Luteolibacter yonseiensis: one gene and its partner. The protein of the gene in region 1 binds, or shares a complex with, the protein of each later gene. Links are inferred from orthologs where the notes say so. Each region holds a gene or a part of one and is shown in the gene's direction. Other genes may lie near its edges.

What was found.
Region 2: the proteins of trxA (region 1) and JIN84_RS20690 are in contact, whole or in part, in an NMR structure (PDB 2IPA), measured with the Bacillus subtilis proteins. The link is inferred for Luteolibacter yonseiensis from one-to-one orthologs.

Annotation. Positions count from the first base shown.
Region 1 is NZ_JAENIK010000008.1:25,026-30,464, forward strand. Bases 1,035-4,031 are described here. They hold trxA (thioredoxin), read left to right. Parts: upstream 1,035-2,371; coding sequence 2,372-2,692; downstream 2,693-4,031. Other genes in these bases: proS (proline--tRNA ligase), read right to left, coding at 1,035-1,369; JIN84_RS06410 (hypothetical protein), read left to right, coding at 1,587-2,168; JIN84_RS06420 (hypothetical protein), read right to left, coding at 2,774-3,334; JIN84_RS06425 (hypothetical protein), read right to left, coding at 3,353-3,823; JIN84_RS06430 (VIT domain-containing protein), read right to left, coding at 3,853-4,031. Also shown: more of proS, read right to left, coding at 1-1,034; more of JIN84_RS06430, read right to left, coding at 4,032-5,439. UniProt on the Bacillus subtilis protein: Participates in various redox reactions through the reversible oxidation of its active center dithiol to a disulfide and catalyzes dithiol-disulfide exchange reactions.
Region 2 is NZ_JAENIK010000013.1:48,252-51,249, forward strand. Bases 1-2,817 are described here. They hold JIN84_RS20690 (arsenate reductase ArsC), read left to right. Parts: upstream 1-1,097; coding sequence 1,098-1,538; downstream 1,539-2,817. Other genes in these bases: JIN84_RS20680 (DUF6428 family protein), read left to right, coding at 1-397; JIN84_RS20685 (MIP/aquaporin family protein), read left to right, coding at 402-1,070; JIN84_RS20695 (DUF1501 domain-containing protein), read right to left, coding at 1,570-2,817. Outside these bases: more of JIN84_RS20695, read right to left, coding at 2,818-2,976; JIN84_RS20700 (DUF1549 and DUF1553 domain-containing protein), read right to left, coding at 2,954-2,998. UniProt on the Bacillus subtilis protein: Catalyzes the reduction of arsenate [As(V)] to arsenite [As(III)]. In vitro, can dephosphorylate para-nitrophenyl phosphate (pNPP).

The DNA of each region.
Region 1 (5,439 bases):
CGGCCCATGGGGTGTACAGCCAGCCGGGATTTTCCTTTTCCCAATGCGCGTGGAATGTTTCAAGATCGTCACAAACCGTGATGTTCTCATCGCGGAAGGCGGTGGCTCGGGCGAGCAGGTTGTTGTGGATCTCGCCCAGGATGTCGGAAGCACGCTGGATGAATTCGTCCTTTTCGGAAAACTGCTTTTCGGAAACCGCCTGGTCACGCCGCTGCACGCAGACCTTGCGGGTCTCGATGTCACGGGGGCCGATCTCGATGCGGATCGGCACGCCTTTCTTGATCCACTCCCATTTCTTCACGCCGCCGTTCAGGTCGCGGGTGTCGACATGCACGCGGAGCGCGTCTCCCTGGTAGGACTGGTTCCGCAGGGTGGAGGCGAGCGCCTGGCAGGCGTCGAGCACGGCCTGGCGGGTGTCCTCCTTGGGAGTGATCGGCAGGATGACGATCTGCTGGGTGGCGACGCGGGGCGGCAGGACCAGCCCGTCATCGTCCGAGTGCGCCATGATGATTGTGCCGATCATGCGGGTGGAAACACCCCATGAGGTGGTGTGGGCGTGCTGTACCGTGCCATCGCGACCGGTGAAGGAGATGTTCTGGGCTTTGGAAAAATTCTGCCCGAGGTAGTGCGAGGTGCCCGCTTGGATCGCCTTCTTGTCCTGCACCATCGCCTCGACGGTCAGGGTCATGTCAGCACCCGGGAACCGTTCGTTCTCGGTTTTTTCGCCGGGAATGACAGGGATGGCGAGGTGGTCGCGGAGGAATTCCTCATACTGCCCGTGCATCAGGCGGGTTTCGTCAATGGCCTCCTCCTTGGTTTCGTGCGCGGTGTGGCCTTCCTGCCAGAGGAACTCGGCGGTGCGGAGGAAAAGACGTGGCCGCATTTCCCAGCGCATCACGTTCGCCCACTGGTTGATCAGCAGAGGCAGATCCCGGTAGGATTCCACCCAACGCGCGAACGCCGCGCCGATGATGGTCTCGGAGGTGGGACGGATGACGTAAGGCTCGGCGAGCTCGCCGGAGGGAATCATCTTCGTTTTCCCGGTGACCGGATCTTTCACCGCTTCGAGGCGGTGATGCGTGACCACCGCGCACTCGGTGGCGAAGCCCTCGGCGTGTTCCGCCTCTTTCTCAAGATAGGCAAGCGGGATGAGCAGCGGGAAATACGCGTTCTGGTGCCCGGTCGCCTTGAACCGGCGGTCGAGCTGCTGCTGGATGAGTTCCCAGATGCCGTAGCCCCACGGCTTGATGACCATGCAGCCGCGTGTCTCCGAGTTCTCGGCGAGGTCGGCGGCTTTGATGACTTGCTGGTACCACTCGGGGAAATCCTGGGCACGGGTGGGGCTGATGGCGGTCTTTTCTGCGGACATGGTTGCGGCGGAAATAGGAATCACGAATCGCGCTAAAAAACATCAAAAATCGGTGCCAACGCGCCGGATCCGCCGGAGATGCCCCTTATTTCCCCGTGAATGTCATTGAAAATCCGGGGCTCGGATTTTTTCGTGCGATTCCCGAGCTGGGGGTTTGACAGGGGGGGGCCGAGTTGTCTTACTGGCGGCACTAAGCAGTAAAAAACCTAGCGAGCGCATGAGCGAACACGAAAACCAACCACCAGCTCCGTCCAAGCAGACGTCGAGCGTGCCCCTTAAAAAGGAAACCGTCCGCGTCACTCTGAAAGCTGCCGACGCACCTCCAGCGGTTCCTTCCGCCACGGTGCCGGTGAAGCCTCCCGTACCAGGCGGTCCACCGACAGCGGTCGGCGGCCCTCCAACAGCGGTCGGCGGCCCACCACGTCCGCCAGCTCCGGCACCAACCATCCCTCTCCGCACCGCCGGTGCCCCGACGATGGCTCCGGCTCCGACCATCCGCCTCGCGACCACCGCGGCTCCCACCAGCCCGGCACGTCCCGGTGGTGTCCCGCAGCAGACGATGGCGCTGCCGAAGGCGACCGTCCAGCTCCAGGCTCCCACCCAGCCTCTCGGCACCTCGTTCTCCTCGACATCCGCTTCCACGCTCTCATCGAGCGATGACGATGATGAGGTCGAAGAAAACGAAGGCCTCGCCAACATCCTTTCCGGTGTCGGCCTCGCCGCCGCCCTCATCGTGCTCGTCCTGCAGGTGATGACCGCCAATGCATGGACCGGCGGCGAATGGGGACAACTTTTCTAATACCGGAAACCCACCCTCACCAACATCATGGCACTTCCCATCATCAACATCCTCCTTGCCGGCGTGGTTCTCTTCCTCGCCTTCTCCGCTGCGAATCTGCCGCTCGGCTGATCTCCCGGATTGACAAGCAAACTTCACAAGAGCCGCCCCGCATCCCGCAGGGCGGCTCTTGACGTTTCGGCAATCTGGTCCAGACTCTCCGCATGGCTCTCAACCTAACTGACGCAAATTTCCAATCCGAAGTGATCGACTCCGAACTGCCCGTCCTCGTGGACTTCTGGGCGGAATGGTGCGGCCCTTGCAAAATGATCGGCCCCGTCATCGATCAAGTCGCCACCGATCTCGAAGGCGTCGCCAAAGTGGCCAAGGTCAACGTCGATGACTCCCGCGAGCTTGCGGTGAAATACAACGTGCGCTCGATCCCGCTTCTCCTGTTCTTCAAGAACGGCGAGGTGAAGGACCAGATCGTCGGAGCCAGCGTCACCAAGGACCAGCTCAAGGCGAAGCTTCAGGCGCTTGCCTGAGGCGTTTCTTCCGGTCTTTCGAAAAGCCGTCCCCGTCCGCGGGGACGGCTTTTTTCGCGCATGCTCCGGAGGTGGCATGGGTCAACCCGGGCCGCCGATCCATGCCATGCGTCCGTTACGGGTCAGGCAGATTTCCCCAAAGTCGCTTTCCGGATAGCGGACGATCCAGCGGCCTTTGGAAAACACCGCCTCTTCCGGTCCCACGATTTGATAACCACGCTCCGACAACTCCCTGCCGGCTTCCACCACGGCGCGGTCCCGGCTCATCCAGCCCAGCATGCCCCATGACATGATCACCAGGGAGATGATCGACACATGACGGAAAACCACTCCGCCCAGATGCCGCCTGAGCGGGAGCCTGCTCGACCTCATCCATATCCTCTGGATGATTGAATCCACGGACAACAGCAGCCACAGAGGCGGCAACATCCAGAACCAGCCCATCACGAAAGTCACAAAATTGGCAAGGCCGTTGTCGGGAGGATAAAGGAACATGGCGGTATTGGAAAACAGCCAGGACAATGCGGCACATGCCACGCTGGACCACACCCAACCCACCGCATTCCGCCAGTGGAATGCCACGATGGCTACGGGTATCAACAGATAGAGGGACAGGAGGATTTCAGAAGGGAGAAGATACATTTCCAACCTGTTCAGGATTCATGGTCCGGCACCGGACTTCGCTTCCTTACGCCATAGCCATATCTCCCTCGCCACGAAAACCAGACAGACCGACATCCACAGTCCTACGGCGGCGATCATCGCCATGCCCTCGCAGTAGAACTCACCATCCACATTTCCCGCCACCATATCGTAGATCATCCGCGGAGCGACCACCGGCGCGTACAATATCACCGGGCCGATGGTGAGAACGGGCACGAGAAACGCACCCGCCATCACGCCAAGACGCACCCGCCACGAATGATGGATTGAATGAAAAACCACCCCGATGACCGCGGCGGCGAAGACGAGTTGGAACTCGCTCCCCCGGCGGTCCGGCAGCGCCCGCTCCCAACGGACGCTCGCCACCGCTTCGGAAAAGTGCACGGACGGATCATTGAAATCCACCCTCACCGCGGCTCCGAAAGCGAAGATGACGGCGACCACGAGGGCCGGGATCCAGAGCCCCAACCTCCAACGATGATTGCGGGCGGACGGATTCATGCGGCCCTCTTTCTCCTCATGAGTGCGGCGGCGGTCGTCAGGATGACTAGCAATCCGGTCGAAGGTTCCGGCACGCTGGGGATGCTTGGAGTCGCGCTGCCGTCCACCGGAGTGAGTCCGTGTTCCCTGTATTGCTGCTGGGTTTCCAGCACCACCGCGCCGGACACCGGTGTGACGAGCTGGTATCCTGCGGCAAGCTCCGAACGCGCGGCGTCATCCATCCCCGTCTTCGGGTTTTCCGCCGTGGCGGCGGCCCACTGGCGTGCCAGATGATCCCATACCCGGCTGCCGGGCAAACCTTCCGAAGTTTCCGTGCGCTTCCAGTTCCACGAAAACTCGCGGCGCTCGGTCTGCAAGCCGTCGAGGAACCCCCGCAGATCCTTTTCCGGTGAAACCAATGCCGGGCCACGGTGCAGGCATCCGGAGCGGAACAACGCTTCTCCCAGCCGGTTGGGCCCGGACACGGCCTCCACATCATGGATCACCGGCAGGACCGTCCCGCGTTCGAGCAGTTGGAGCAATGCCTCGGGCTGCGACAGCCTGACGGACTGCGGACCGTGGATCCAGACCACCGGACTGTTGGATTCCTTGGCAAGGCGTATGCCTTCGCGCAACGCGGGTTCGTTGTCCCTGCCACCGGTGAAATCGTAGTTTTCCAGTTCCTCCGGGGTGACCCGGCGCGAGCGGTCGTCGGCAATCATCAGCGAAACTTTCTCCCGATCGATTTTCCCGAGGGATTTCACGAGCCAGTCCTTCGCGACCGCCATGGAGGACGACCCATCGATGACCACCACCACCCGCGAAGCCGCCGGACGGGTGACGGTCACCGGCTCCCTTGTTAGAAATCTCCCGCCGGGTTTTGCGAAGCGGTCCTCGCACCACACGACTCCGGGATCCTCAGGCAGCGGTGCGGTGGCCAGCGTCACGCCGGATGCCATGAGGCTTTCCTTCCCGAGGGAAGCCGCGAGCGAATGCCCTTCACCATCACGCCCGGCGGCTTGCGTCTTGCCGGAAGCGGCCAGATCGAAGGTTCCGCCTCCCTGGAGCCAGACGGCGTGTTCGAGGTTTTCCTTCAGTCCGAAATTCCGCTCCACCACATACGGCATCTCCCAACGGATGCCATCCAAGGGAGCGGTGATGCCGAAACGGATCTTCATGCTGCCATGCGCCGGCACGGGGAAGCACTGCACCAGCACCGTGTCCGGACCCACCATGTTCACCAGCACCGGATCGCGCCGCTGGACGACGGCGACGGACTTGTAGGCGGCCTTCACTTTGGAAACCGTGCTGAACGCGGCCTCCCGTGGCTCACCATTCACCCACAACGTCAGGCGGGACACCCTTCCATCGCGAGGCAGCCTCACCTGGCACCGGGCTTCCTGAGCGTTCGCCGAATCGTTTTTGAAAACCATGGTCCACTCGCCATAGCCCAGCCGCGAGACCGCATCCACGTGACCGTCGAAACGGGATTCCGCCAGATTGAGGTTTTTCAACCTGACAGCCACGTCATCCCCGCCGATGTGGTCGTCGAACTCGAATTCATCCGTCGCCCGGGCCCGCCCCATCAGGGCGATTCCCCGGAG
Region 2 (2,998 bases), on another replicon or contig:
CCCGCTCTCCTTCCACGTCACCGAAGTCGGCCGCGTGTGGAAGACCTTTCTCGACTGCGGCGGCACGCTCCGTGAATCCGTGACCTGCCAGCTCCAGGTCTGGGTCGGGCAGGATTATGACCACCGCATCGAAACCGGAAAAATGGCCGCCATTCTGGAAAAGGCGAAGGCCTATCTGCCGGACGAAGGCATCCCCGTCGAAATCGAATACGAAGACCGGGTCATCTCCCAATACACCATCACAGACCACGAGCTTTCCGACGACGCCGTGATTCTGAAGCTCGCGCACAAACATACCGAATGCCTCGCTCCCGAGTTGTGCGGTCTCCCTCCTCTCGACCGCCTCCCGGCCATCGGTGGCAAATCATCCTGCTGCGGCCCTGCCGGTTGCTGCTGATCTGATGAAACGTTTGTTCGCCGAGTTTCTGGGAACCTTCTTTCTCGTGTTTGCGGGAACGGGAGCCATCGTCATCAATCAGGCAAGCGGCGGAGCGATCACCCACCTCGGGATAGCCCTGGTATTCGGTCTGGTGGTGCTGGTGATGATCCACACCTTTGGCGATGTCAGCGGTGCGCATCTCAATCCCGCGGTCACCATCGGCTTCGCGGTCGCAGGGCGTTTTCCGTGGCGTGAGCTGCCAGGCTACATCGGCGCGCAGTCCATCGGAGCCGTTTCCGCGAGTGTTCTTCTCAAAATCCTTTTTCCTACCTCCCCCACCCTGGGTGCCACGATGCCCTCCGGCAGCGTGTTTCAAAGTTTCGTATTGGAGGTCGTGCTTACGGCGATTCTGATGCTGGTCATTCTCAGTGTGTCGGTCGGAGCAAAGGAAAAAGGCATCACAGCCGGCATCACGATCGGTGGACTGGTCGGCCTCGAGGCGTTGTTTGCCGGGCCTGTCAGCGGAGCGTCGATGAACCCGGTCCGATCCCTCGCCCCCGCCATTGTCAGCGGAAATTTCCAGGATCTATGGCTTTATCCATCGGCCACGATCCTGGGTGCTCTCATTGGGGTCATCTTGTGCCATGCCGTGCGCCAATCCGACTGCGGGTCCCATGTTCCACACCCTTGATTCTCCCAATCCCAACAACCAAAAATCATGTCCACTCCCGCCATCCTCGTCCTTTGCACCGGAAACTCATGCCGCTCCCACATGGCGGAAGGCATACTGAGAGACAAACTTGGCAGCGGCTTCAGGATAGAAAGCGCGGGGTCCAGACCCGCTGGTTACGTTCATCCCCTCGCCATCCGCGCGTTGTCTGAAATCGGAATCGACATCAGCGGCAACCGTTCGAAGCATCTCGACGAATTTCTCGGCGATGACATTGAAACGGTGATCACCGTCTGTGGCAATGCCGATCAGGTCTGTCCGATGTTTCCCGGGCAGGTGAACAGACATCACTTTCCCTTCGACGACCCGGCACACGCGGAAGGCGGGGAGGAGGAGCAGATGGTCATGTTCAGGCGCGTGCGCGATGAAATTCAGGCGGTGTTCGGTGCTTATGCGGCGGGGAGATCGGACGCCCTCAAAACCCGATGAGCGGTTCTCGATCAAAACGTGCTCCCGGCGGCTAACTGATGATCTCCTTGATGGGACCGCCGTGCTCGACGAGCCGCGAGACGGTTCCGAGGGAGGGGACTTCCATCTTGGTGTGGTCGATCCCGAGCTGCCGGAGGATGGTGGCGTGCAGGTCGCTGTAGTAGTGGGGGCTCTCCACCGCCTTGTAACCGACTTCGTCCGTCGCCCCATGGACCACTCCACCCTTGATGCCGCCACCGGCGAGCCAGCAGGTGTAGCCTTTGGGGTTGTGGTCGCGGCCGGTGGTGTTCTGCGACCAGGGCGTGCGACCGAACTCGCTGGTCCAGACGACCATGGTTTCGTCAAGCAGGCCGCGCTGCTTCAGGTCCCTGATGAGCCCGGCGATGGGCTTGTCCGTGGCCCGGCAGAGAGGCTCGTGAGTCTTCATGTCGCCGTGGGCGTCCCATCCGCCGTTGCCGCCGCCCGAATTGCAGATCTGGATGAAACGGACTCCCCGCTCGGCGAGGCGGCGGGCGAGGAGGAGTTGTTTGCCGAACTCCACCGTCTCGGGCCTGTCGATGCCATACAGTTCCTTCACATGATCCGGCTCGCGCGAGAAATCGACGGCCTCGGGGGCGGACATCTGCATGCTGGCGGCCAGTTCGTAGGCCTTGGCGCGGGCCTGGATGTCCGAATTGATCGCGTAACGCTGGCGGAATTCCCGGTTCATTTCGTGAAGCTCCCGCGCCTGCCGGTCGCGCTCCGCACTGGAACTGCCCTTGGGCGGATGCAGGTTCGGAATCGGAATCTCACCGGCCTGGAACGGCGTGGCGGCGACAGACGCGCCGAGGTAGCCACCGGTCAGCTGCACCGGCGATGACGGCCGGCCGATGTTCACGAAAGTCGGCAGGTTGCGATTTACAGAACCCAGCGCATAGGACACCCAGCTGCCGAACGTCGGGTGCTCGAAAGCGCGGCCACGGTGGCCGGTGCAGGTTTCGATGACGGCGGGAAAGTGGTTGCTCTCGTGGCACCACATTGAACGGACCACCGAAATGTCGTCGATCACACCGCCCACATGCGGAAACCAGTCGGACACCGGAATGCCGGATTTTCCATAACGGGTGAACGTCCGGAGGCAGGGTATGACCGGACGCCTCATGGAGGCCTGGTTGTCACCGAAGCCGATGGCGTCGATGAACTTGCCGGCATGGTCGTTGCCCTTGGGATCGAAGGTGTCGATGTGGCTGACCCCGCCGCACATGAAGAGGAAGATGATGGACTTCGCCTTGGGTTGGAAATGAGGTCCCAGAATGGCGTCCCTGATCTCGCCTTCCTGCGCCCACAGGCCGCCGAGCGCGGTGCCCAGAAATCCCCCGCCCGCCTGGAAGAGGAAGTTCCGGCGCGAGATACGTCCGCAAGGGAATGGATTCGGATTACCGGACATAGGTGAATTCATCTAGGTTGAAGAGGAGCCAGGA